One region of the Blautia sp. Marseille-P2398 genome, then DNA from elsewhere that is predicted to be linked to it. Evidence: riboswitches for the same ligand, from Rfam matches in the RefSeq annotation. Region 1 holds a riboswitch; the other holds the start of a gene.
The links. A riboswitch is a leader RNA that binds a small molecule or an ion and turns the genes downstream of it on or off. The one in region 1 is predicted to bind ZMP and ZTP.
Positions count from the first base shown of each region.

Region 2: linked by a shared signal. The riboswitch ahead of ACESZG_RS09095 (IMP cyclohydrolase) and the one ahead of ACESZG_RS06005 (formate--tetrahydrofolate ligase) in region 1 are both predicted to bind ZMP and ZTP.

Region 1 is NZ_CAXSTD010000004.1:41,223-53,937, forward strand. It holds gene ACESZG_RS06000 (aspartate ammonia-lyase) at 1-305, shown strand, start outside; gene ACESZG_RS06005 (formate--tetrahydrofolate ligase) at 414-2,099, opposite strand; ZMP/ZTP riboswitch at 2,264-2,349, opposite strand; gene ACESZG_RS06010 (hypothetical protein) at 2,519-2,599, opposite strand; gene ACESZG_RS06015 (DUF6783 domain-containing protein) at 2,646-2,699, opposite strand; gene ACESZG_RS06020 (DUF6783 domain-containing protein) at 2,676-2,768, shown strand; gene ACESZG_RS06025 (aminotransferase class I/II-fold pyridoxal phosphate-dependent enzyme) at 3,387-4,844, shown strand; gene speE (polyamine aminopropyltransferase) at 4,847-5,707, shown strand; gene ACESZG_RS06035 (saccharopine dehydrogenase family protein) at 5,704-6,984, shown strand; gene nspC (carboxynorspermidine decarboxylase) at 6,974-8,095, shown strand; gene aguA (agmatine deiminase) at 8,130-9,233, shown strand; gene aguB (N-carbamoylputrescine amidase) at 9,334-10,212, shown strand; gene ACESZG_RS06055 (DUF1700 domain-containing protein) at 10,440-10,901, shown strand; gene ACESZG_RS06060 (isopeptide-forming domain-containing fimbrial protein) at 11,103-12,715, shown strand, end outside.
Region 2 is NZ_CAXSTD010000006.1:178,843-191,557, forward strand. It holds gene ACESZG_RS09090 (phosphoribosylaminoimidazolecarboxamide formyltransferase) at 301-1,485, opposite strand; gene ACESZG_RS09095 (IMP cyclohydrolase) at 1,615-2,328, opposite strand; ZMP/ZTP riboswitch at 2,400-2,480, opposite strand; gene ACESZG_RS09100 (peptidoglycan recognition family protein) at 2,571-3,275, opposite strand; gene guaB (IMP dehydrogenase) at 3,522-4,979, opposite strand; gene ACESZG_RS09110 (DUF6106 family protein) at 5,089-5,592, opposite strand; gene groL (chaperonin GroEL) at 5,962-7,581, opposite strand; gene groES (co-chaperone GroES) at 7,713-7,997, opposite strand; gene codY (GTP-sensing pleiotropic transcriptional regulator CodY) at 8,413-9,198, opposite strand; gene topA (type I DNA topoisomerase) at 9,570-11,639, opposite strand; gene dprA (DNA-processing protein DprA) at 11,771-12,688, opposite strand; gene ACESZG_RS09140 (YifB family Mg chelatase-like AAA ATPase) at 12,709-12,715, opposite strand, start outside.

The sequences.
Region 1 (12,715 bases):
TCGATACTCTTGGCTATGCAGTCCAGACATTGGTGGATAATTGTATTGTAGGAATTACGGCAAATGAAGAAAGATGCCGTTATCTGGTAGAAAACAGTGTAGGTATTATCACTGCAATCAGCCCCCATCTTGGATATCAGAAGGCTGCGGATATTGCAAAAAAGGCAATTAAGACAGGCGAATCTGTAAGAAGTCTGATTCTGAAAGAAAAGCTTATGGACGAGGATGAACTTAATCGCATTCTGGATCCGATCCATATGACGGAACCTGGTATTTCCGGAAAAGATTATCTTATAAAAAAATAAAGAAAAAAACAGGCGGGAAAATCTTCCCGCCTGTAAAATCGTCTGGACACATATCATATATAAATATGATTTTTATATTTTTGAATTATTCGATTGATTTCAACCGGATTAGAACAGACCTGTGATCTTACCTGTCTCGTCTACGTCGATTCTCTCAGCAGCCGGAACTTTAGGAAGACCTGGCATTGTCATGATCTCGCCTGTAAGAGCTACGATGAATCCTGCACCAGCGGAAATCTTCAGGTTACGTACTGTAACTTCGAAGTCAGTAGGAGCACCCAGTTTGGTCTGGTCATCTGTTAAGCTGTACTGAGTCTTAGCTACACAGATCGGGCAGTTGCCGAATCCAAGAGCTTCTAACTGTTTCGCCTGTTTCTGAGCGTTAGCTGTCAGAACTACTTTCTTACCGCCATATACTTTCTGAACGATCTGGTTCAGTTTGTCTTCGATAGAACCTTCCAGTTCATATGCATAGGAGAAGTCGTTTGGTTCTTCAACAAGACGGATAACTTCTTCTGCAAGTTTGATTCCGCCTTCGCCGCCTTTTGCCCATACTTCAGAAAGAGCAACGTTAACGCCCAGTTCTTTACATTTAGCTTCTACAAAGTCAAGCTCTGCTTTTGTATCTGTAGGGAATGCGTTGATAGCAACAACACATGGAAGTTTGTATACGTTTTTGATGTTGGAAACGTGTTTTAACAGGTTCGGGATACCTTTTTCAAGAGCTTCCAGGTTTTCATTGTTAAGGTCAGCTTTAGCAACGCCGCCGTTGTATTTCAGGGCACGTACTGTAGCTACGATTACAACTGCGCTTGGTTTTAAACCAGCCATACGGCATTTGATATCAAGGAATTTCTCAGCACCAAGGTCAGCACCGAAACCAGCTTCTGTGATTGCATAATCAGCAAGCTTCATAGCCATCTTTGTAGCTGTTACAGAGTTACATCCATGAGCGATGTTTGCGAATGGTCCGCCATGTACGATTGCAGGAACGTGTTCCAGAGTCTGTACAAGGTTTGGTTTCAGAGCATCTTTTAACAGGGCTGTCATAGCGCCTTCTGCGTGAAGGTCACCTGCTGTTACAGGTTTCTGCTCGGAAACTTTTCCGTATGTATATCCGATGATGATCTTGGATAATCTTTCTTTCAGGTCTTTGATGTCGCTTGCAAGACAGAGAACTGCCATGATTTCAGATGCAACTGTGATGTCGTATCCGTCTTCACGAGGCATACCGTTTGTCTTTCCGCCAAGACCATCTACTACGTTACGAAGCTGACGGTCGTTCATATCTACACATCTTCTCCATGTGATCTTACGTGGGTCGATGTTTAATGCATTGCCCTGGAAGATATGGTTATCGATCATAGCTGCCAGTAAGTTGTTAGCTGCGCCAATGGCATGGAAGTCACCTGTGAAGTGAAGGTTAATATCTTCCATAGGAACAACCTGTGCATATCCGCCGCCTGCTGCACCACCTTTTACACCGAATACCGGTCCTAAGGATGGCTCACGAAGAGCTACCATAACACTCTTGCCAAGTCTCTGCATACCATCTGCAAGACCTACAGTAGTAGTAGTTTTACCTTCTCCTGCTGGAGTTGGGTTGATAGCTGTAACGAGGATTAATTTTCCATCCTTCTTATCACTTTCTTTCAGAAGATTGTAGTCGATTTTTGCTTTGTATTTTCCGTACTGCTCCAGATATTTGTCGTCAATACCTGCTTTCTCTGCGATCTGAGTAATTGGAAGCATCTCGCATTCCTGTGCAATTTCAATGTCTGATTTGAATCCCATAATTGTTTTTCTCCTTTCGTTTCCGCATAACATGAAAAACTTCTGTTGCTGTTCACTCCGCGATCAGCAACAATTATTAATTGAAAGAAGTATTGGCCGGTCTGCCTGGTATTCCTGATTTCTGCCCTGAAAGTTATAAAAAAAGGCCAGTATCTGAATATTTCAAATACTGCCCAGACGGTCGGCTCCCACAAACCTCCGACTCCACGTGGTTTGCACTCCACTCTTTCCGTCAGTACTCGAAGGTTCTTTCAATTGATGAATACAATATATCATTTTGAGAAAAAAATGTCAAGAAAATTTTGTTGAAACGTCAAAAAATGTGAGTAAACTGGATAAAAGTTGTGCAAATTGATAAGAGAAGAGAATCGTAATCCCTGGTCATGAAAGAAAATACGTTTTCTCAAGGAAAGAAATTGTTAAAAAATAAACACAGTTTTCCCTGATAAATGAAGAAAATATAAAAAGCGGGTAAAGCTAGAGCGTGTCTGAAAAATCATTCCCGCAATCTGTACGCCCCCACTTTGCGGGATATTTCACCCGAATTCAGTTGCCGTAGCCCGCTACGGCGCCCTCATCCGGGCAAAATATCCCACAAATTGTGACGCACATCTTGCAGAAAGCCTTTTTCAGACACGCTCTAGTGCAAAATATGGAAAATGGAATTGACAACAGTTCAGAAGATATGTTATTCTCATCTTTAGTATGAAAAGACACTATCGTTTTCATGCAAATATTTGCTCACATTCAGAGACAGTTTCTGAATGTTAAGCCATACGGACAGGCGGGGCAGTTGCCGGGTGGGAGACACCACATTATTGATTGAGTTAGAAGCTCAAATTTTATAAGTTGATTACTTTATAATAATCAGTGCGTAAGCACACATCATCTTGTGAAACGGTCAATAAGAGCATAGCATATATTTGCCAGCGATTGAAGACGACAGCAGTCATGAATATTTCAGAATACGGGAACAGGCACAGGATACAGACGGATTTATACGGGAAATCCGGTCAGTATATAAAGAGACAGAGCCTGAGAAATTCTATAGATCATGAGAGAAGCAGATGGTGAATGAACTTATCTGCTTCTTTTTTGTGCAGATATAGCAAATATAAAGGATATGGTTGGAGATAAACGCTTTGCGAGGATGTGTCTCACATGCGTTCGACTTGAATATATAGAGAAATAATTGAATCATTGTGCCGGTTTGAGGCAGTATACAATTGCTGAATGATAGAACTGTATTTGCCGGTACATGACGACAGGAAAAGAGGAACATGTCAAATGGATTATGAAAGACAACAGCATGCGCCCATATATGAAGCACTGGAACGTTTCCGAAAGAAGAGAGTCGTTCCCTTTGATGTGCCGGGACATAAAAGAGGAAGAGGAAATCCGGAGCTTGCACAGTTGCTGGGAGAGAAATGTGTGGGGCTGGATGTTAATTCTATGAAGCCGCTGGACAATCTCTGCCACCCGGTTTCGGTGATCAGAGAAGCGGAGGAGCTTGCAGCAGATGCTTTTGGCGCAGCGCATGCATTCCTTATGGTAGGAGGAACCACATCTGCAGTGCAGAGCATGATCCTGTCTGTCTGCAAGGCAGGGGATAAGATCATTCTGCCGCGAAATGTACATAAAAGTGCCATCAATGCCCTGGTACTGTGCGGTGCAATTCCGGTTTATGTAAACCCGGAGGTGAATGCGCAGCTGGGCATTTCCCTTGGCATGGAAGTCAGTCAGGTGGAGAAGGCTATGGATGAGAATCCGGATGCGGTGGCAGTTCTTGTAAATAACCCTACCTATTATGGAATCTGTTCGGATCTGCGGACTATCGTAAAGAAGGCTCATGCAAGAGGAATGAAGGTGCTGGCAGATGAGGCTCATGGAACCCATCTTTATTTCGGCAGAAACCTTCCTGTATCCGGAATGGCGGCAGGTGCTGACATGGCGGCAGTTTCCATGCACAAATCCGGCGGAAGTCTGACACAGAGTTCGCTGCTGCTTTTGAATAAGAGTATGAATGCAGAGAAAGTGCGCCAGATCATCAATCTGACTCAGACCACAAGCGCTTCTTATCTTCTGTTGTCCAGTCTGGATATCTCCAGAAGAAATCTGGCACTCAGGGGAGAGGAAGCCTTTGAAAAGGTTGCAGGGATGGCGCAGTATGCCAGAGAGGAGATCAATGAGATCGGCGGTTATTATGCATATGGTATGGATCTGATCAATGGAACCAGTGTTTTTGATTTTGATGTTACAAAACTCTCCATTTATACACTGGGAAATGGGCTGGCAGGTATTGAAGTTTATGATCTTCTCAGAGATGAATATGATATTCAGATTGAGTTTGGAGATATCTGTAATATTCTGGCTTACATTTCCATCGGAGACAGGCTTCAGGATATTGAGAGACTGGTAGGGGCACTGGCTGATATTGAACGTCTGTATAAGAAGGACAGCACAGGTATGCTTTCCGGGGAATATATCGCACCTGCAGTGGTGGCGTCTCCACAGCAGGCATTTTATGCGGAGAAAGAATCTCTGCCCATGGAACAGGCGGCAGGCAGGATCAGCGGTGAATTTGTTATGTGTTATCCTCCGGGAATCCCGATTCTTGCTCCTGGAGAAATGGTGACACAGGAAATTGTAGAATACATTCTTTATGCAAGAGACAAAGGCTGTTCCATGCAGGGAATGGAGGATCCGAAGGTAGAAAATCTTCAGGTCCTGAAAGGGGGTATCTGATCATGGAATTATGGTATTCCGAGTTCCATACAGGAAATGTAAAGCTTTCTGTCCGGATTAACCGACAGTTATTTTCAGGGGAAAGTGAATTTCAGAGAATCGATGTGTTTGAGTCTGAAGAATTTGGAAGATTTGTGGCTCTGGACGGTGAGATCGTATTTTCTGACAAGGATGAATTTATTTATGATGAAATGGTCACGCATGTGCCAATGACAGTACATCCCAATGTAAAAAATGTTCTGATCATCGGCGGCGGTGACGGTGGAGTTGCCAGAGAACTGATCCATTATCCACAGATTGAGAGCATTGATGTGGTGGAATCCGATAAAATGTTTGTGGATGTATGTGCGGAGATGTTTCCGGATATTGCCCAGGGACTGAAGGATGAGAGAGTCAACATTTATTATGAAGACGGCCTTCGGTTCCTGCGGAATAAAAAGGCCAGATATGACCTGATCATCAATGATTCCACAGATCCGCTGGGACATACAGAGGGACTTTTTACAAAGGAATTCTACGGAAGCTGTTATAAGGCTCTCAGAGATGACGGAATCATGGTTTATCAGCATGGAAGTCCTTTTTATGATGAGGATGAGGTGGAATGCAGAAAGATGCACAGAAAGGTTTTCCGGTCATTTCCGGTGAGCAGGGTTTATCAGGCACATATCCCTACCTGTCCCTCGGGATACTGGCTTTTTGGATTTGCATCAAAGAAATATCATCCACTGGAAGATTTCAGGCCGGAGAGGTTTGATAATCTTAATATAGAAACATGGTATTATACAACAAACCTTCACAGAGGAGCATTTATGCTTCCAAAATATGTAGAAGATTTACTGGAAGAGGAGGAAAACAGTTTATGAGCAGATTATTGGTAATCGGATGTGGTGGGGTAGCTTCAGTGGCAATTCGCAAATGCTGTCAGAACAGCGATGTTTTTACAGAGATTATGATCGCAAGCAGGACAAAGGAAAAATGCGATGCACTCAAAGAGAAGATTGAAAGTACAACGAAGACAAAAATTGAGACAGCAAAGGTAGATGCGGATAATGCAGCAGAGGTCGCAGAATTGATCAGAGCCTATAAGCCGGATGCTGTCCTGAATGTGGCACTTCCATATCAGGATCTTACCATCATGGATGCATGTCTGGAAGCCGGTGCGGATTATATTGATACTGCCAATTATGAAGCAGAGGATACAGAAGATCCCACATGGCGTGCAATCTATGAAAAGAGATGTAAAGAAAAAGGCTTTACTGCATATTTCGATTATTCCTGGCAGTGGGCTTATGATGAGAAATTTAAGGAAGCAGGACTGACTGCTCTTCTGGGAACCGGTTTTGATCCGGGTGTTACCAGTGTATTCAGTGCTTATGCCCTGAAGCATTATTTTGATGAAATCCATACCATTGATATTCTGGACTGTAACGGCGGTGATCATGGATATCCTTTTGCCACAAACTTTAACCCGGAGATCAATCTTCGAGAGGTTTCCGCAAATGGTTCCTACTGGGAAGACGGACATTGGGTAGAAACAGAGCCTATGGAATTTAAATCTGTCTACGATTTCCCTGAGGTAGGAAAGAAGGATATGTATCTTCTTCATCATGAAGAGATTGAATCACTGGCAAAAAATATTCCGGGAGTACAGAGGATCCGTTTCTTTATGACATTCGGACAGAGCTATCTGACACATATGAAATGTCTGGAAAATGTAGGAATGCTTTCCACCGCACCTGTGGAATTTAATGGACAGGAGATCGTGCCGATCCAGTTTTTGAAAGCTCTTCTGCCGGATCCTGCATCTCTGGGTCCGAGAACAGTGGGTAAAACAAATATCGGCTGTATTTTCACAGGTGTTAAGGACGGAAAAGAGAAAAGTATTTATATTTATAATGTATGTGATCATCAGGAATGCTATAAAGAGGTGGAATCCCAGGCAATCTCCTATACAACAGGTGTTCCGGCTATGATCGGTTCCATGATGGTAGTGACCGGACAGTGGAAGAAGCCGGGTGTATTTAATGTGGAAGAATTTGATCCGGATCCATATATGGAAGCACTGAACAAATGGGGACTTCCATGGAAAGTCTGCGAAGATCCTGAACTGGTAAAGGTCTGGAAAGCCAATGAAGATTGATCAACTGCAAACTCCCTGCTATGTGATCGATGAGAAGAAGATGCGGGAGAATCTGGAGATTTTGAAAAAAGTCCAGGAGGATACCGGGTGTAAGATCCTTCTGGCGCAGAAAGCGTTTTCCGGCTTTGCTCTGTATCCCATGATCGGAAAATATCTGGCAGGTACCACTGCCAGCGGTCTGTTTGAGGCAAGGCTTGGATATGAAGAGATGGGGAAAGAGAATCATGTTTTTTCCCCTGCTTACCGTACAGAAGATATAGAGGAACTGGATCGTATCTGTGACCATATTATCTTTAATTCCACAGCACAGCTGAAGAAATTTAAAGAAGTGTGTACCAGAGCCAGTCTGGGACTCCGTATTAATCCGGAATGCTCCACTCAGGGGGATCATGCGATCTATGATCCCTGTGCGCCGGGTTCAAGGCTGGGGGTTACCAGAGAGAACTTTGACGGGGAATGTCTGAAATGGATCGACGGACTGCATTTTCATACGCTCTGCGAACAGAATGCGGATGACCTGGAGAAAACATTGCAGGCGGTAGAGGAGAAGTTTGGAGAATTTCTGTCTGAGGTTTCCTGGCTGAATATGGGCGGCGGACATCATATTACCAGAGAGGATTATGATGTAAAGCTCCTGGAAAAATGTATTCAGCATATGAAGGAAACCTATGATCTGGATATTTATCTGGAGCCCGGGGAGGCTGTTGCCCTGAATGCCGGATATCTGGTGACAGAGGTTATGGACATTGTGGAAAATGAGATCAGAACGCTGATTTTGGATGCTTCTGCAGCCTGCCATATGCCGGATGTGCTGGAGATGCCCTATCGTCCGCCTCTTAAGGACAGCGGGGAAGCAGGGGAGAAGGCATATACCTACCGCTTATCTTCCTGCACCTGCCTGGCAGGAGATGTAATCGGAGATTATTCCTTTGACAGAGAGATCCGGATCGGGGACAAGCTGTATTTTATGGATATGGCGATTTATTCTATGGTGAAGAATAATACATTTAACGGTATGCCGCTGCCGGATATTGCGGTTATGCATGAGGACGGAGAGTGTGAGGTTATCAGACATTTCGGATACGAAGACTTTAAGAGCCGGCTTTCCTGATATCTGCCGGGCTATCAAAGAAAAGGAGACAGACATGGAAGTTACAGAGAAGAACAGAACAAAATATCGTATGCCCGGAGAATTTGAGCCTCATGAGGGATGTGTGATGATCTGGCCGGAACGTCCCGGTTCCTGGAATTATGGGGCAAGGGAAGCACAGAAAGCATTTGTGAAAGTTGCAGAGGCTATTGGAGAGAGCGAAAAGGTGTATATGCTGGTTTCCAAAGCTCAGATGGAGAATGCAAAGAATCAGCTTGGGAATGTTTCCGGTGTGACTTTGCTGGAATGCGAGACAGATGACGCCTGGGCCAGAGATGTGGGAGCAACCATGGTTCTGGATGAGAAAGGGGCGGTCTGTGGAGTTGACTGGCAGTTTAATGCCTGGGGAGGAGACTTTGATGGACTTTACCGGAACTGGGAGAAGGACGACAGGGTGGCTGCCTTTATCTGCAGGACTCTTGGTTGTCCATGTCTGGATGCCAGACCTTTTGTGCTTGAGGGCGGTTCCATCCATTCTGACGGAGAGGGGACTCTGATCGTTACAGAGGCCTGTCTTCTGAGTCAGGGACGCAATCCTCAGATGAGCAGGGAACAGATAGAGGAACAGTTGAAGTACTGGCTCGGTGTCCACAAGATTATCTGGCTTCCATGTGGAATCTATCAGGATGAAACCAATGAGCATGTGGATAACGTGTGCGCTTTTGTAAGGCCCGGAGAGGTTGTGCTTGCATGGACAGAGGATGAGACAGATCCGCAGTATGCCATGTCGCTGGCTGATCTGAAGGTGCTGGAACAGGAAACAGATGCAAAAGGCAGAAAATTTAAGATTCATAAGCTTCCGATTCCTCAGAAACCGGTCTGCCTTACCCAGGAAGATGTGGATGGCTTTGTGTTTGAAGAGGGAGAAGACGAACGGGAAGCAGGAGAACGGATGGCTGCCAGTTACGTGAATTTCTATATTTCCAATGGAGGGATCATCCTTCCACAATTTGGGGATGAAAATGACAAAAGGGCAGTGGAGATTCTGCAGAAGTGTTTTCCTGAAAGAAGGATTTATCCCATTGATGCCAGAGCCATCATTGTCGGCGGTGGAAATATTCACTGTATTACCCAGCAGATTCCCGGAAAAAATATCTGACCTTGATGCAGAAAACTTTGAGAGTCATGTGTTTGAGGGTTATACCTGAAAGTTATGAAAAAACTTACTTATGTAAACAGGAGCAGGAGGAACAGACAGGATGAGAAATGTAACAGTGGCAGCAGTTCAGATGAAATGCAGTAAAAGTGTGGAGAAAAATATTGCCCATGCAGAGGAACTGGTGCGTCAGGCAGCAGCAAAGGGAGCTGAGATTGTTCTTCTTCCGGAGCTTTTTGAACGGCCCTATTTCTGCCAGGAGCGCAGATATGAGTATTATGAATATGCGCAGACTGCAGAGGAAAACCCTGCAGTGCGTCATTTCAGCAGGGTAGCGGCAGAGCTGGGGATTGTGATCCCGGTCAGTTTTTATGAAAAAGAGGTCAATAATACCTATAACAGCGTTGCGGTTCTGGATGCAGATGGGAAGAATCTCGGCGTTTACCGGAAAACACATATTCCGGATGACCATTATTATCAGGAAAAATTCTATTTCACACCGGGAGATACCGGCTTTAAGGTTTTTGATACCAGATTTGGAACCATTGGAGTTGGAATCTGCTGGGATCAGTGGTTCCCGGAAACGGCAAGATGTATGGCACTGCAGGGAGCAGAGCTTCTCTTTTATCCCACTGCCATCGGCAGTGAACCCATCCTGGAATGTGACAGCATGGAACACTGGAGAAGATGTATGCAGGGACACGCTGCCTCCAACCTGATCCCTGTGATCGCTGCCAACAGAATCGGTGAGGAAACAGTGGAGCCATGTCCGGAAAACGGAATGCAGAAATCTGCTCTTAATTTTTACGGCTCTTCTTTTATCACAGACAACACAGGTGCTCTCTGTGCAGAACTGCCCGGAGGGGAAGAGGGGGTGCTTGTAAGCACTTTTGACCTGGATGCATTAAAGGCAGACAGACTGAACTGGGGACTTTTCAGAGACCGCAGACCGGAGATGTATGCAAAAATTGTCGGGAAATGACATACAAGCCAAACTTCCATTGCCGCAGGCAATCTGGAATGAATTTTGGCTCAGTTACTGAGAACGGAGTGAACAGTAACTGAGTTTATAAGAATTTCATAAAAAGTTTATGATTATATTAGTTGCTACCTGCGGTATATATGGTAAAATAAGAGTACGAACGTTACTGATAACGGAGAGAGCAGTAGAGTTTTGATATGTATTTCTGGCAAAATGGAGTGTAGAAGATGAACAGAAAAGAATTTTTGGAAATCCTGAGAAGCCAGCTTGCCGGGCAGATGCAGGAAGGCAAAGCAGCGGCACATATCAGGTATTATGAAGATTATATACAGTCTCAGGTACGTGGCGGACGTTCAGAGCAGGAGGTACTGCAGGAACTGGGAGATCCACATCTGATAGCAAAAACTCTGATCGATACAGATGATGGAAGTACACAGGAAGATTACGGAGAGTATTCTTCTTACGGAAGCAGTTATGGCAATGAGACAGAGCTTCCTCATCAGCAGGAGAAAAGATGGAAAAAAGTAATCGATCTTTCTACCTGGCATGGCAGGGCTGTTGTTATTGCAGCAGCGGCTGTTATAATTGTTTTACTGATACTGATAATCGGAGTTGCGATTCCGTTTTTTATAATTCTTGCAATTATTCTTTATTTTCTTTCATGGCTGAAGAAAAGAAATGATCAATGAAAATCTATGCAGGGTTTCAGAAAAGAAACCCTGCGCAGAATCTTAAAATCTTAAGTGTAAACGTTCTTGTTTCACGATATTAATTCCCCTTGAATATTTATAATCATACATTTCAACTTATTTCTATTCTTTAATCCTGCCTGGTGCAGGGAAAAATCCCACATTTATTTTTATATTTTTTGTTCGGAAAGGAGACGGAAAATGAAACACAATTTCAAACTGAAAGAACGCCTTGGAGCTTTGCTGCTTGCAATACTTTTTATTCTGCAGGCAATTCTGGGGCTTGTGCCTGTCTGCGTAACTCAGGCGGCACCGTTAACTGTAGAAACATGGGACAGTGACAAGGTGGTAGATTATGGTTATCGCTTTAACATGAAGTTTCAGCCCGGAATTACCACATATGAATCTTTTGGGTGTGATAATCTGGACAGGGAAGCTTTTTCAGACAATGGAAAAAGCGAACGTGACACAGAGTGCGTTCGTGTAGGAGCGGACTATAAAGCCGGAAGCGCAGGGATGCGTTATAACAATGTAGGAAAAGATGGAAATGGAAATATTGTTGATGTCAGACTCATTCTTGTGGGAGTAGAGAATGCAGAACCCCGTTATGATCTGCGCACTGCAGAATCGATTGTTCAGAATAAAGGCGGAGCTACGTTTGCATGGAAAGATAATGAAGCTTATCCAATGGTTGGCTTTTCCAAAAACAGTATCGGTGTATTTATTTATTCTGTAGGATACGCAAAGGTTAAGTTTCAGTTTCTGAAGCATGGAACAGAAGAAACACTGCCGATCAGTGGCCATGGAACCATACGTGATATTGATGCGGGACAGGGAGTCCGTATTCCGTCAGACAGCAGTCTGGATAATGCATATGTTCTGAAAAACAATGATTATCTGACGGTAGATGGAAATTCTGTAAGCTCACCCCTTGGTTCCGTTGAGCCGGATGATCCGAGAGGATGGCTGAATCTTTTTTATAATACAGATAATTTTACGGTAGAATTCTGTCATCAGTTCAGACTGGATAAATGGGATAAAAGTCGTGAAGATGCCATTGCAAAAGCCGGTTCTCAGGAAAGATGGGCAGAGATTACAAGAAATAAATATCTGGATCCATCAGGCAACAGTTATTGTCCGAACTTTAAAGGACAGAAATACTGTAAAGCATATGCATATTTTGATTTTACATCCTATTGTTTCGGCGATGTTGAGATGAAAAAAGCACCTGAAAAACGTGTGGGAGAGGCAAACTGTACATGGGAACAGGCAGCTGCCGCATCAAAAGAAAAACCTTTTGGCATTCGTCAGGGACAGGAATTTCAGTATATGATCCGGGCAGAGGTGACACCCAATAGACTGAAATCCTTTGTAGTGCAGGATATACTTGAGGATTGTCTTACTATAGAGGATGCATCAAAAGTCAGTATTGTGAATGATACAGGGCAGACAGTGACAGACTGGTTTGATGTTGCTGTTGAAGGACAGAAAGTGACCTGCAGGGCCAAAGCAGAGAGCCTTCAGGATGAAGCATTTACAGATAATCAGACTTACACATTTACTTTAAAAGTACGCCAGAGACCGGAATCAGAAATTAACATTTCAAAATACCTTGCAGAGGATGGATACAGTATTCTTGTATCAAACCATGCATCCATGAGTTATGAACGTACAAACGGAAGCGGAGATACAATGGATACGGAAACAGTGTGGGTAAAGGGTGTGATTCCACCGGAACTGGAAGTAAAGAAAAATACTTCTCAGTATGAATGGAAAACGGGAGATATCATAGATTATGAGATTCTGGTTTCTCA
Region 2 (12,715 bases), on a different contig from region 1:
TGCTTTTTTCATCCCCTTCTATTAACTTTCCATAACTATAGCAATTCCATATCTGCGAATAACATCTATAGCCAATATTCAGTGTGAAAAAAATAATGGTTTGGGGCGCATTTGCAGGAGTCTTAGAAAAAATTAGCGTCAGGAAATCTGCGTTATGTAAAAAAATCTCACTGTCTGAGCCGCATTTGCGGCGAGTTTGAGATTTTTTTACATGTTTTTAGCAGATTCCCTGACGCTTAGTTTTTCTTAGGCTCCGAAACCGCGCCCCAAACCATTATTTTTTTCACACGTCACTTGGATTTAGTGATGGAACAATCTGATACCAGTAAAACTCATCACCATTCCATATTTATTGCAAGTCTCGATCACAGCATCATCACGCACAGATCCACCCGGCTGCGCAATATACTTCACACCACTCTTATGAGCACGCTCAATATTATCACTGAATGGGAAGAATGCATCAGATCCCAGTGTAACATCCGTCATCTGATCCAGCCATGCACGTTTCTCTTCCTTTGTAAATACTTCCGGTTTCTCTGTGAAAGTTTTCTCCCACATACCATCAGCAAGTACATCCATATATTCATCCCCGATATAAACATCAATGGCATTGTCACGTTCCGCACGTGAAATTGTATCTTTAAATGGCAGATTCAGCACTTTCGGACACTGGCGAAGGAACCAGTTGTCTGCCTTCTGTCCTGCAAGTCTTGTACAATGTACACGTGACTGCTGTCCTGCACCAACACCGATAGCCTGTCCATCTTTTACGAAACATACAGAGTTGGACTGTGTATATTTCAGGATAATCAGAGAAATCTTCATATCTCGTTTTGCTTCCTCTGTAAGCTCTTTATTCTCTGTCACAATATTGGAAAGCATTGCATCATCGATTTCAAGCTCCTGACGGCCCTGCTCAAAAGTTACACCAAATACTTCTTTGTGTTCCAGCGGAGCCGGTACAAAGTTCTCATCAATCTGGATCACATTGTAGTTACCTTTTTTCTTCTGCTTCAGGATCTCCAGCGCTTCCTCTGTGTATCCAGGTGCAATAACACCGTCAGATACCTCTCTCTTGATCAGAAGTGCTGTATCTTTATCACACACATCAGAAAGAGAAATAAAATCACCAAAAGAGGACATTCTGTCAGCACCGCGAGCTCTTGCATAAGCGCATGCTAATGGTGAAAAATTCTTCCAGTCCATATCATTTACCCAGTAGATCTTTGCCAGAGTCTCTGTAAGAGGAAGTCCTACAGCAGCACCGGCAGGAGATACATGTTTAAAAGATGTAGCAGCAGGAAGTCCTGTTGCTTTCTTCAGATTGGATACCAGCTGCCAACCATTAAAAGCATCCAGGAAATTGATATATCCCGGTCTTCCGGAAAGGATCTTTACCGGAAGCTCAGATCCGTCTGCCATATAAATTTTTGCAGGTTTCTGATTCGGGTTACAGCCATATTTTAATTCGAATTCTTTCATTATATAAATCCTCCGTATGAACCAAATAAGTATTTTAAAATTAATTCCTGTAAATAATTTCTTACTGCGAAAGCATCGTCTTATGTTCACAATAATCTATGAGCACTATCTGTACTCAGTAAGTGACTATTATTTATTCTTATTAATGATCTTGCTTTCGTACTTACCTGTCTCAATATCAATATATCTTACAAACAGAGATACTTTGTTATCTTCGTTCAGGCTGTTCCAGAGAAGTTCTGCAAACTCATCCATATCATCCGGAATTGCTACCAGTTTCGGTTCGCCTTCAAAGCTTGGAAGTGGATTTCCGTCACATTTATAAGTATGGATGAAATGTCCCTCTCCTGCAATGGCATTCTCGTATGCAAATGTGTATCTGTTACATGCATCCGGATTTCCGTTGTTGCTCTTGAGAATTGACATTGCATAGTTGAATTTTCCGTTCTCTACGTGCATAACACCGGAGATACGAGGTGTATAGTTCGGACCGTCCGGCTCGAATTCTCTGCTTCTTAAGGACTGCTCAAAAGTAAGCTGATGATCCATTCCCTCATAAATGGTATCTGTCTGATCTCCGTTAGTTACGATTGTTTTGTTTCCCAGTACACGTACAGGTGCATAGATGATCAGACTCGGATCTGTAAGTTTGGACGGATCAAACGCCTGGGTACGGATTCCCTCACCATCCTCTACAAATACTCTGTTTCTGCTGTTCTCGCTTCTGCCCATGATGAAATAAGCTGTCACTGCTTTCTTACCGTCTGCGGAACGTCCAATCACAATTCCTCTGCCAGGATAGGAATTCTCTTTCAGTTCTTTTTCCAGTGATAACATTTCCATAATTTTTCTCCTTTTCGTTAAAAATAAGGTTAAAAAAAGCCTGGGAAACCTATTTATTCATTGAATAATTTCCAGGCTGCCCAGGCGGTCGGCTCATATACTCGCTGCACTCCCTGTAGGTAATCCTACTTCCGCCAGTCATGCAGGCACTGTTGTGAAAAAAATCACACGTTGTTATTATAGTACAATACTTCTTTGTGGATTTCAAGGCAAATTTTTTTGTACTGTGCTGAATTTTCGTTTTACTGAACATCCTGCAAACCATAATCAACATCAATCTGCGCCGCAATATCCGATTTCATCTGTATCCATGCATCCGGATTCTCCACATAATATTTCGGACAGTTTTTTCCGGTAACATCATAATGCCGGATCACATTCTCTGATGTAAGCCCAAACCGCACACACAACCACGCAGAAAGCTTCACTGCCGAATCATAAGTTGCCTCATTGAATTTCCCCGTCTCATCCGGATGACAGCACTCGATGGACAAAGTATCTACATTACGTGAGTTCGTCGCATAGGACATCTCTGACGTAGGAATACACTGCACCACTTCCCCATCCAGCCCCACCACAAAATGACTGCTCACCTTTGTGTCATGAGTAGTCGCCAGATTCTCGAAGTAGTTCCTGTTTGCAATGGCTGTTGCCCCCGGATTTGCAGTATAATGAATGGCAATATACTGTACACTCTCAATGGGAATCTGCGGTCTGGAATATTCATTCGGTGTCAGCAGTTCCACATCTATGTACGGCGCCCCTTCTTTCTGCCATTGTTCCGGTCCGCCTGAAGAATCCGCATTATCTGTTCCTGACTGTTCCGCATCAGAAATCATCGTGTCAGAATTATGTAAAAAGTCCCCAATACTCCATCCATTTTCACTGGCCCGATTTATTATGATCCACCCGATCAGAACTATGATCACGAGCAGCATAAGGCTCATAAGAATTCTCTGATTTCTCTGCCTTACTCTGCTGCTCTTTCGTCTTTTCGACCTGCTGTTTTTCTTTTTTACTGCAGTTTTCCCTGTTCTGGTATCTGTTTTTTTCTTTTTGTTTGTATGCTTTTGCATTTTTACCTTCTCTTACGGGATTTTACTCCCTGCAAAAAATACCCCGGCCGGCATGCCTGGAAATCTTATTTCTTTCCATCAGCAGCCAGCCGGGGCATATATTACACCTGAAATTTATTATTTGTCATCTACGCTATAGTTCGGAGCTTCTTTTGTGATATGAATATCATGTGGATGAGATTCCTTAAGAGATGCAGCAGAAATCTTGATGAATCTGCCTGTTTCTTTAAGCTTCTCAATAGTTTCTGCTCCACAATATCCCATACCGGAACGGAGACCGCCCATGAGCTGGAATACAGTATCCTCAACATGTCCTTTGTAAGCAACACGTCCTTCTACGCCTTCCGGAACAAGTTTCTTCGCATTCTCCTGGAAGTAACGGTCTTTACTTCCGTTCTCCATAGCTGCGATAGATCCCATACCGCGGTATACTTTATATTTTCTGCCCTGATACAGTTCGAATGTTCCCGGGCTCTCGTCGCATCCTGCAAACATACTTCCCATCATGCAGACATTCGCACCGGCTGCGATTGCCTTTGTGACATCTCCGGAATACTTGATACCACCGTCTGCAATGATCGGGATTCCATATTCTTTTGCAGCTTCGTAGCAGTCCATAACAGCAGTGATCTGCGGAACACCGATACCTGCAACAACTCGTGTGGTACAGATAGATCCAGGTCCGATACCAACCTTAACTGCATCTACACCGGCCTCGATCAGAGCCTTTGTCGCAGCACCTGTTGCTACGTTACCTGCGATCACCTGCAATTCCGGATATGCTGCCTTGATCTCGCGTACAGCCTTCAAAATGTTCTCTGAATGTCCATGTGCAGAGTCAATAACAATCACGTCTACAGATGCCTTTACAAGTGCATCAACACGCGCAAGTACATTAGCAGTGATTCCTACCGCAGCACCGCAGAGAAGACGTCCCTGCTCATCCTTTGCAGCCAGAGGATATTTGATCTGTTTCTCAATATCTTTAATAGTAATTAAGCCTTTTAAGTTAAAGTCATCATCTACAATAGGTAATTTCTCTTTACGTGATTTTGCCAGAATCTTCTTGGCATCTTCCAGTGTAATTCCTTCTTTGGCTGTGATCAGTCCCTCAGAAGTCATGCACTCTTTGATCTTCTTGCTGAAATCTGTCTCAAACTTCAGATCACGATTAGTAATGATTCCGACCAGTTTTCTGCCCTCTGTGATCGGCACACCGGAGATACGGAATTTTGCCATTAACTCATCTGCGTCCTTAAGTGTATGTTCAGGAGATAAATAGAAAGGATCTGTGATAACACCGTTCTCAGAACGTTTTACCTTGTCTACCTCTTCTGCCTGCGCTTCAATGGACATATTCTTATGAATAATACCAATACCACCCTGTCTCGCCATAGCGATTGCCATGCGATGCTCGGTTACTGTATCCATTCCTGCACTCATCATAGGAATGTTCAGTTTAACCTTCTTTGTTAAGTAAGTTGTGACATCTACCTGATTCGGAATTACCTTTGAATATGCCGGAACTAACAGCACGTCATCAAAAGTAATGCCTTCACCAATGATAGTACCCATTGCATTTCCTCCCTTGCGTATATGAAATTAAATTACTATTGTAATGTAAAAAGGAACCAGCAACTGGTCCTTTTATTTTCAACAAGTGTAACAAAAATCAGATTCTATGTCAATCCAAAAAAACTTTGCTCGGTGCTGAATTTTTCATAGCCTGTGCAAGTGCCTCATCCGGTTCCAGGATGATCTTGCATAAATTTCCGTCCAGTCTTGTGATAACACCAAAGCGTTTATGCTCCGGATTTCCTGATGAAAAGTCCAGTACTTTCATGTTCTGGTTTCCGTTGTAATAGTCCATTCTGTGGGAATCCAGCGGTGCTGCCAGATCTGCTTCTGATAATTTGAAGCTCTTTACTTTCTTTCTTTTTGTCTTTGACATGATCATGTCGATGTCAAAATCGCCATTGATAAACAGATATTCATATTCTACATCTGTTTTCGGGATTACAAAATAGCATGCAATTCCAAGCGCTACGGCAATGATCAGTGCCAGCGGTGTGATGATAAGTCCGGCAAATACTGCCAGCACTGTCAAAACGATCAGACCGTATTTGAGCAGGCTGTCTTTAGCCGTCTTATCTTTCTTTACCAGTAATTCTGAATACAAATCGCCCATTGTTTCGTCTCCTTTTCATTTGTTCAGCTGTTGAAAGCAGCTTTTTTTGCACAGCATATTTAACAATTATATTTTATTCATCATGCTGTTTTTCTGCATTATATCACAAAACGGAACCATCGTCTATGACGACGGTTCCGTTTCACATATTTCCGCCTGCGCTGTTTTTATCTATAGCAATCCTCGTAAATAATGCATTTAAGACAGTTCAGCAGAGTGCGAAAGACAAGGAAGATATCTGCAGGCGTGCTGACACATGGCAAAGATATCTGACGCAGGATTTCACACTCTGATGGGCTGGATTAAGATGCATTATTTCAGAGAATTGCTATAAGCATACTGCGGTATAATTTTATCGTTTATTAAAGATTACATCATTCCCATTCCCGGGTTAGCAGCCGGTGCAGGTGTGTCTTCTTTAATAATTGCAACAGCAGATTCTGTTGTAAGTAATGTAGAAGCAACGCTTGTAGCGTTCTGAAGAGCGCTTCTTGTAACCTTTGCAGGGTCAAGGATGCCTTCGCTTACCATGTCTACATATCTTTCATTCAGAGCATCGAAACCGATTCCTGGTTCGGATTCTCTTACTTTGTTGATGATTACGGAACCTTCAAGTCCTGCATTTGCAGAAATACGGAACAGAGGAGCTTCCAGAGCTTTCAGGATGATATTTGCACCTGTCTTCTCGTCACCTTCCAGAGTTGCTGCAAGTTTTGCAACTTCTTTGGATGCGTGGATGTAAGCAGATCCACCACCTGCGATGATACCTTCTTCTACTGCTGCTCTTGTAGCTGCAAGAGCATCTTCCAGACGAAGCTTCGCTTCTTTCATTTCTGTCTCAGTGGAAGCACCAACACGGATAACAGCTACGCCGCCAGCCAGTTTTGCAAGTCTTTCCTGTAATTTTTCTTTATCAAATTCAGATTTTGTTTCTTCAATCTGTCCACGGATCTGAGCAACACGGTTTGCGATTGCATCTTTGTCACCCATACCGTCAACGATAACTGTGTTCTCTTTTGCAACTTTAACAGATTTTGCACGTCCTAACTGCTCCATAGTTGCGTCTTTCAGTTCCAGACCAACTTCTTCGGAGATTACCTGGCCGCCTGTAAGGATTGCGATATCCTGAAGCATTTCTTTTCTTCTGTCACCATATCCCGGAGCTTTGACAGCTACTACCTGGAAGGTTCCTCTTAATTTGTTTACAATCAGAGTTGTAAGAGCTTCTCCCTCTACATCTTCAGCAATGATAAGAAGTTTCGCACCAACTTTTACGATCTGCTCCAGTAATGGAAGGATTTCCTGGATGTTGCTGATCTTCTTGTCTGTGATCAGGATATATGGATCTTCCAGATTTGCTTCCATTTTTTCCATATCTGTTGACATATATGCGGATACATATCCACGATCGAACTGCATACCTTCTACAAGGTCAAGTTCTGTGTGCATTGTCTTGGATTCTTCTACTGTGATAACGCCGTCTTTGGAAACTTTTTCCATAGCATCTGCTACTAATTGTCCAACAGTCTCATCGCTTGCGGAAATAGATGCAACGTTTGCAATCTGTTTCTTGCCGCTGATTGTCTGGCTCATGTTCTTGATTGCTTCTACAGCTACATCTGTAGCTTTCTTCATTCCTTTTCTGAGGATGATCGGGTTAGCGCCTGCTGCCAGGTTTCTCATTCCTTCGTGAACCATAGCCTGTGCAAGAACAGTAGCTGTTGTTGTACCATCACCTGCTACATCGTTTGTTTTGGAAGCAACTTCTTTGATCAGCTGTGCGCCCATGTTTTCGAATCCGTCTTCCAGTTCAATTTCTTTTGCGATTGTAACACCGTCGTTTGTGATAAGCGGAGCACCGTATGGTTTGTCAAGAACTACGTTTCTTCCTTTCGGTCCTAATGTTACTCTTACTGTATCAGCTAATTTATTTACACCAGCTTCAAGAGCTGCTCTGGCTTCTGCGCCGAATTTAATTTCTTTTGCCATGATAATATGACCTCCTGATTCAAATTTTGATCTCTATGAATTCTTTCTGATACTTAGCCGGTATTTCATGTTACATCCTGTAAATATTATCTTATAAGTATCTTCATTTATGTTTTCTATTTTGATATTGCTTATTTAACAATTGCAAGAATATCATTCTGTTTTACGATAATGTATTCTGTGCCATTCATCTTTACTTCTGTTCCTGAATATTTGGAGTAGATAACTTTATCACCTACAGCTACTTCCATTTTTACTTCTTTGCCGTCAACAACTCCGCCAGGTCCTACAGCTACAACTTCTGCCTGCTGTGGTTTCTCCTGTGCCTGTCCCGGAAGAACGATTCCGGATTTTGTTGTTTCTTCTGCTTCAACCTGTTTTAATACAACTCTGTCACCTAAAGGTACTAATGTCATGATCTATATCCTCCTTTATTCTCCAACCTGGAATCTCTGTTACCGTCTCTGCTATTCTTAATATCCGGTAACTGTTTCGGCACTCTGTCTGATTCTGCCGATTTTTGCTAGCACTCATTTACTTTGAGTGCTAATCACTGTCCTTATATTATTGAAAATGAGTCGATTTCGCAAGTGCTTTTATCATTATAAAATAATCTATATTCTCCTTTTTACTTATATATACTCTTTTTTTCTTTTGTTTTCTTAATTTACAAATAATTTTGTCATATCTTCCTTGTCTTTCGCACTCAATTGAATTGTCTTCAAATACATTAATTAAGAGGCTTGCTATAATTCCTGTAACATAATAAAAAGACCGTCCACCATACAGCAGACAGCCTTCTTGCATTCATTATTTATGGAAGCTTCTATATCAGGATTTCTTATTTCTCTGAGCTTTAATCTCTTCCAGTTCATCAAAGATGACTTCATTCAGCACTTTAATGTAGGTTCCTTTCATACCGGAAGATCTGGATTCGATCACACCGGCACTTTCAAACTTCCTCAAAGCGTTTACGATAACAGATCTGGTGATTCCCACGCGGTCTGCGATCTTACTTGCAACCAGGATTCCCTCATCTCCGTCAAGTTCATCAAAAATATGGATGATTGCCTCCAGTTCGGAGAAAGATAAAGTATTAAAGGCAGATTTCACTACCTGCTGCTTTCTGTCCTCCTCAGCATTCTCCTCATGAACCGCTCTCATCATCTCAAGCCCTACAACGGTTGTTCCATATTCACTGACAATAATATCTTCAATATCATATGGTTTCTCATAACGATACATAAATACAGTACCCAGTCGTTCCCCTGCAATATCTATCGGATTAATGATTCCCTGATAACTGCTTGATACATGTTCAAATCCCAGTGTCTGAAGATTTACATTCTCTTTTGTTGACAGGACACCCAGAAATCTCTCGTTTAACAGGGAATCTACATATCCGCCAACCTTGTCCTCGATCAATTCAGTGATCTCCTCTACTCCCGGGCATAAACTGACACCCAGAACCTTTCCTTTTTTACTGAGAACCAGAATGTTGGAACTCAGTGTCTCCATCAGAACCTGACAGATGTCATTAAATACCACTTTGCTGGAACTGCTGTTATGCAGAAGTTTATTAATTTTTCTTGTTCTATCCAGCAGCTGAACACTCATATTGTCCTCCTTTCACCCTGTACATATCCGAAATCTTTCTGTCATTATTTCATAAATGAGCAGTCACTTTCTTTTGCTCGCAAGGAAGATTCAGACACACACGGTCATTAACATTACTGATACTTTGATTTTACACGTTTTAAAGTCAAATTACAAGACAAATTTTACTATTTTTTTATTTATTTTTGCTTTTCTGAAAATAGATTCCTTTTATAATATTATTCAATAAATATCATCATCAAAAATTCAAAGGATTGAAGACAAAAAATCAGAAAGTCACTGACTGTAAGACAAAAAACGGAACTGTTGCATTAATGAAATTCATTTTCAACTGCTGCAACAGTCCCATTTATAACATTTACAATCCGTTATTATTCTTTCTCGTCCTTTGCCTCTACATATCCACATGTCTCCTGGCTGCAGACAAGCTTATTCCCCTTTTCCACCATATAGCTTCCACATTTCGGGCATTTCTTTGCTGATGGTTTCTGCCAGGACATGAAATCACAATCCGGATTATCCTCACATCCGTAGTACTTACGTCCTTTTTTGGTTTTCTTAAGCACAATCTCTTTTCCACATTTCGGACATGCCACCCCGATCTTCTCAAAATATGGTTTGGTATTTTTGCATTCCGGAAATCCCGGACATGCAAGGAATCGTCCATGAGGACCATATTTGATCACCATATGTCTGCCACAGTTTTCGCAGATCACATCTGTCACTTCATCCTGAATATCAACCTTTTCAAGTTCTTCCTCTGCAGCATCTACATCCTTCTTCAGATCCGGATAGAAGTTGCTTACTACTGTCTTCCACTTTACAGTTCCTGCTGCCACACAGTCCAGAAGCCCTTCCATAGTCGCAGTGAAGTTTACATCTACAATACTCGGGAAAGCCTGTTTCATAATATTATTGACAACTTCCCCCAACTCTGTAACATACAGGTTCTTCTGTTCTTTTGCAACATAACGGCGGCTGATGATCGTTGTGATCGTCGGCGCATAGGTACTTGGACGTCCAATCCCCAGTTCTTCCATAGTCTTGACCAGAGATGCCTCTGTATAATGTGCAGGCGGCTGCGTGAAATGCTGTTCTGGTTTCAGTTCCTTAAGACTAAGCTTCATTCCTCTTTCAAGACTCTGATTCAGAACATTTCCTTTTTTCTGGTCCTCTTCATCTGTGTATACAGACATAAATCCGTCAAATATGATCTTGGAGGCAGAGACTGTAAAAATATACTGGTCTGCACCAATCTTTACAGATGTTGTTTCGTATTTTGCAGGAGCCATTCTGCTGGCCGCAAAACGTCTCCAGATAAGCTGATACAGTCTGAACTGATCTCTTGAAAGAGATTCCTTCAGTACAGCCGGTGTACGGCTGATGTCTGTAGGACGGATCGCTTCGTGAGCATCCTGGATCTTCTGTCCCTTTTTCACAGCTTTCTCAGACTTTGAAACATAATCCTCTCCGTACTGAGCAGTGATATATTCTCTTGCAGCAGCATCTGCTTCCTCTGAGATTCGGGTGGAATCTGTACGCAGATAAGAGATCACACCTACCGTTCCATTTCCTTTGATATCAATTCCTTCATACAGCTGCTGTGCCAGACGCATTGTCTTCTGTGTGGAAAAGTTTAAGGTCTTGGCTGCTTCCTGCTGTAAGGTACTTGTAGTAAAGGGAAGCGGTGCATTCTTGATCCTCTCGCCTTTCTTTACTTCATTGATCTCATATTCTTTATCTTTCAGAGAGGCCAGAAGTTTATCCATTTCCTCTTTGCTGTGGATATCCATCTTTTTATCTGTTCCATAAAACTTCGCCTGCAACGGTTTCTTCTCACCCTTCACCTGAAAATCTCCCTCCAGGCTCCAGTATTCTTCCGGAATAAACGCATTGATCTCATCTTCTCTGTCACAGATGATACGAAGCGCAACAGACTGTACGCGCCCCGCACTTAAGCCTCTCTTGACTTTTGCCCAGAGAAGCGGGCTGATGGTATAACCTACCATACGGTCAAGCATACGTCTTGCCTGCTGTGCATCTACCAGATCCATATCCAGGTCTCTGGCCTGTTTGATTGATGATTTTACTGCTGTCTTGGTAATCTCGTTAAAGGTAATCCTGTGCATCTTCTTCGGATCTTCTTTTAATGCCTGCATCAGATGCCAGGAAATTGCCTCTCCCTCGCGGTCAGGGTCAGTTGCAAGATAAATCTTATCTGCTTTCTTTGCAGCCTTGCGAAGCTTTGCAAGCAGTTCTCCCTTTCCTCTGATCGTTATATATTTGGGTTCAAAATCATGCTCAACATCAATTCCGAACTGACTCTTCGGGAAATCACGGACATGTCCGTTAGAAGCTTCCACATCGTAATTCGCACCGAGAAATTTCTTTATTGTTTTCACTTTTGCAGGTGATTCTACTATCACCAGATATTTCGCCATGCTACCTCTCCTAGTCGTAATCTGTTATTCTTCACAGTGTCCCTGAATGGGCACATTGCCTGACAGCGATATTGTTACATATGAAAATCGCCCTGCGCCGCAGAAACGTGAAGCACAATAATCATAAATCGTCAACTGTCTTTTACATAATAATGTCTCCCGCTCTCTCTTATGAGCCCCCGCAGTGTCAGTTCCACAAGACAGTTGCTTACCTGTGCCGGGGAAAAGCCTGTTTTTCTCACAATGTAGTCGGGATTTTTTGGTCGTAAATCGAGACAACTATACACCATATTCAAATCTCTTGCAAGTCCCAAGTTGTTTTTTTCACCGTTTTGTGTTACTTTTTCCATCGAAATTCCAAGTTCTTCCAGCATAATTTCCGGACAGTATGCAATCCCTGCGCCGTCGTAGATCAGCTTATGGCAGCCTCTGCTGAGTTCATCTGTCACTGCCCCCGGAATCGCATAGACCATCTTTCCCTGTTCCAGTGCAAATCCCGCAGTAATCAGCGAACCGCTGTTTTCTTTTGCTTCCACTACCAGAACTGCGTCTGACAAAGCACTGATGATCCGGTTTCGCGCCGGGAAATGCCAGGAAACAGGTCCTGAACCCAGTGGACATTCACTGATGATCCCACCATTTTCCCATAAGATCCTCTCATAAAGTTTTCTGTTAGATTTCGGATAGCATACATCAACACCACTTCCAAGCACCGCAAATGTAGGCATCTTTCCTTCCAGTGCGCCTTTATGTCCTTCTGAATCAATGCCAAGTGCCATACCGCTGATAATCTGGACTCCAGCTACACTTAACGCTTTCGCATACCGGAATGCCTGCATCCTTCCATAAGGACTGCACATTCTGGCACCGATCACTGCCACCGTTCTTCTCTTAGGATCAGGAAGTCTGCCTTTTACATAAAGCTTTGCCGGCATGGAGGAATACTGCTTCATTATCTGAGGATATTCCGGATCTGATTTCTCAATACATCGTATCTGACCTGTACTGTATTCTTCTGTATGATTATTTTTCACATCAGTTCTTTCCATATAAAATACCTCACTGACCTTTATTTT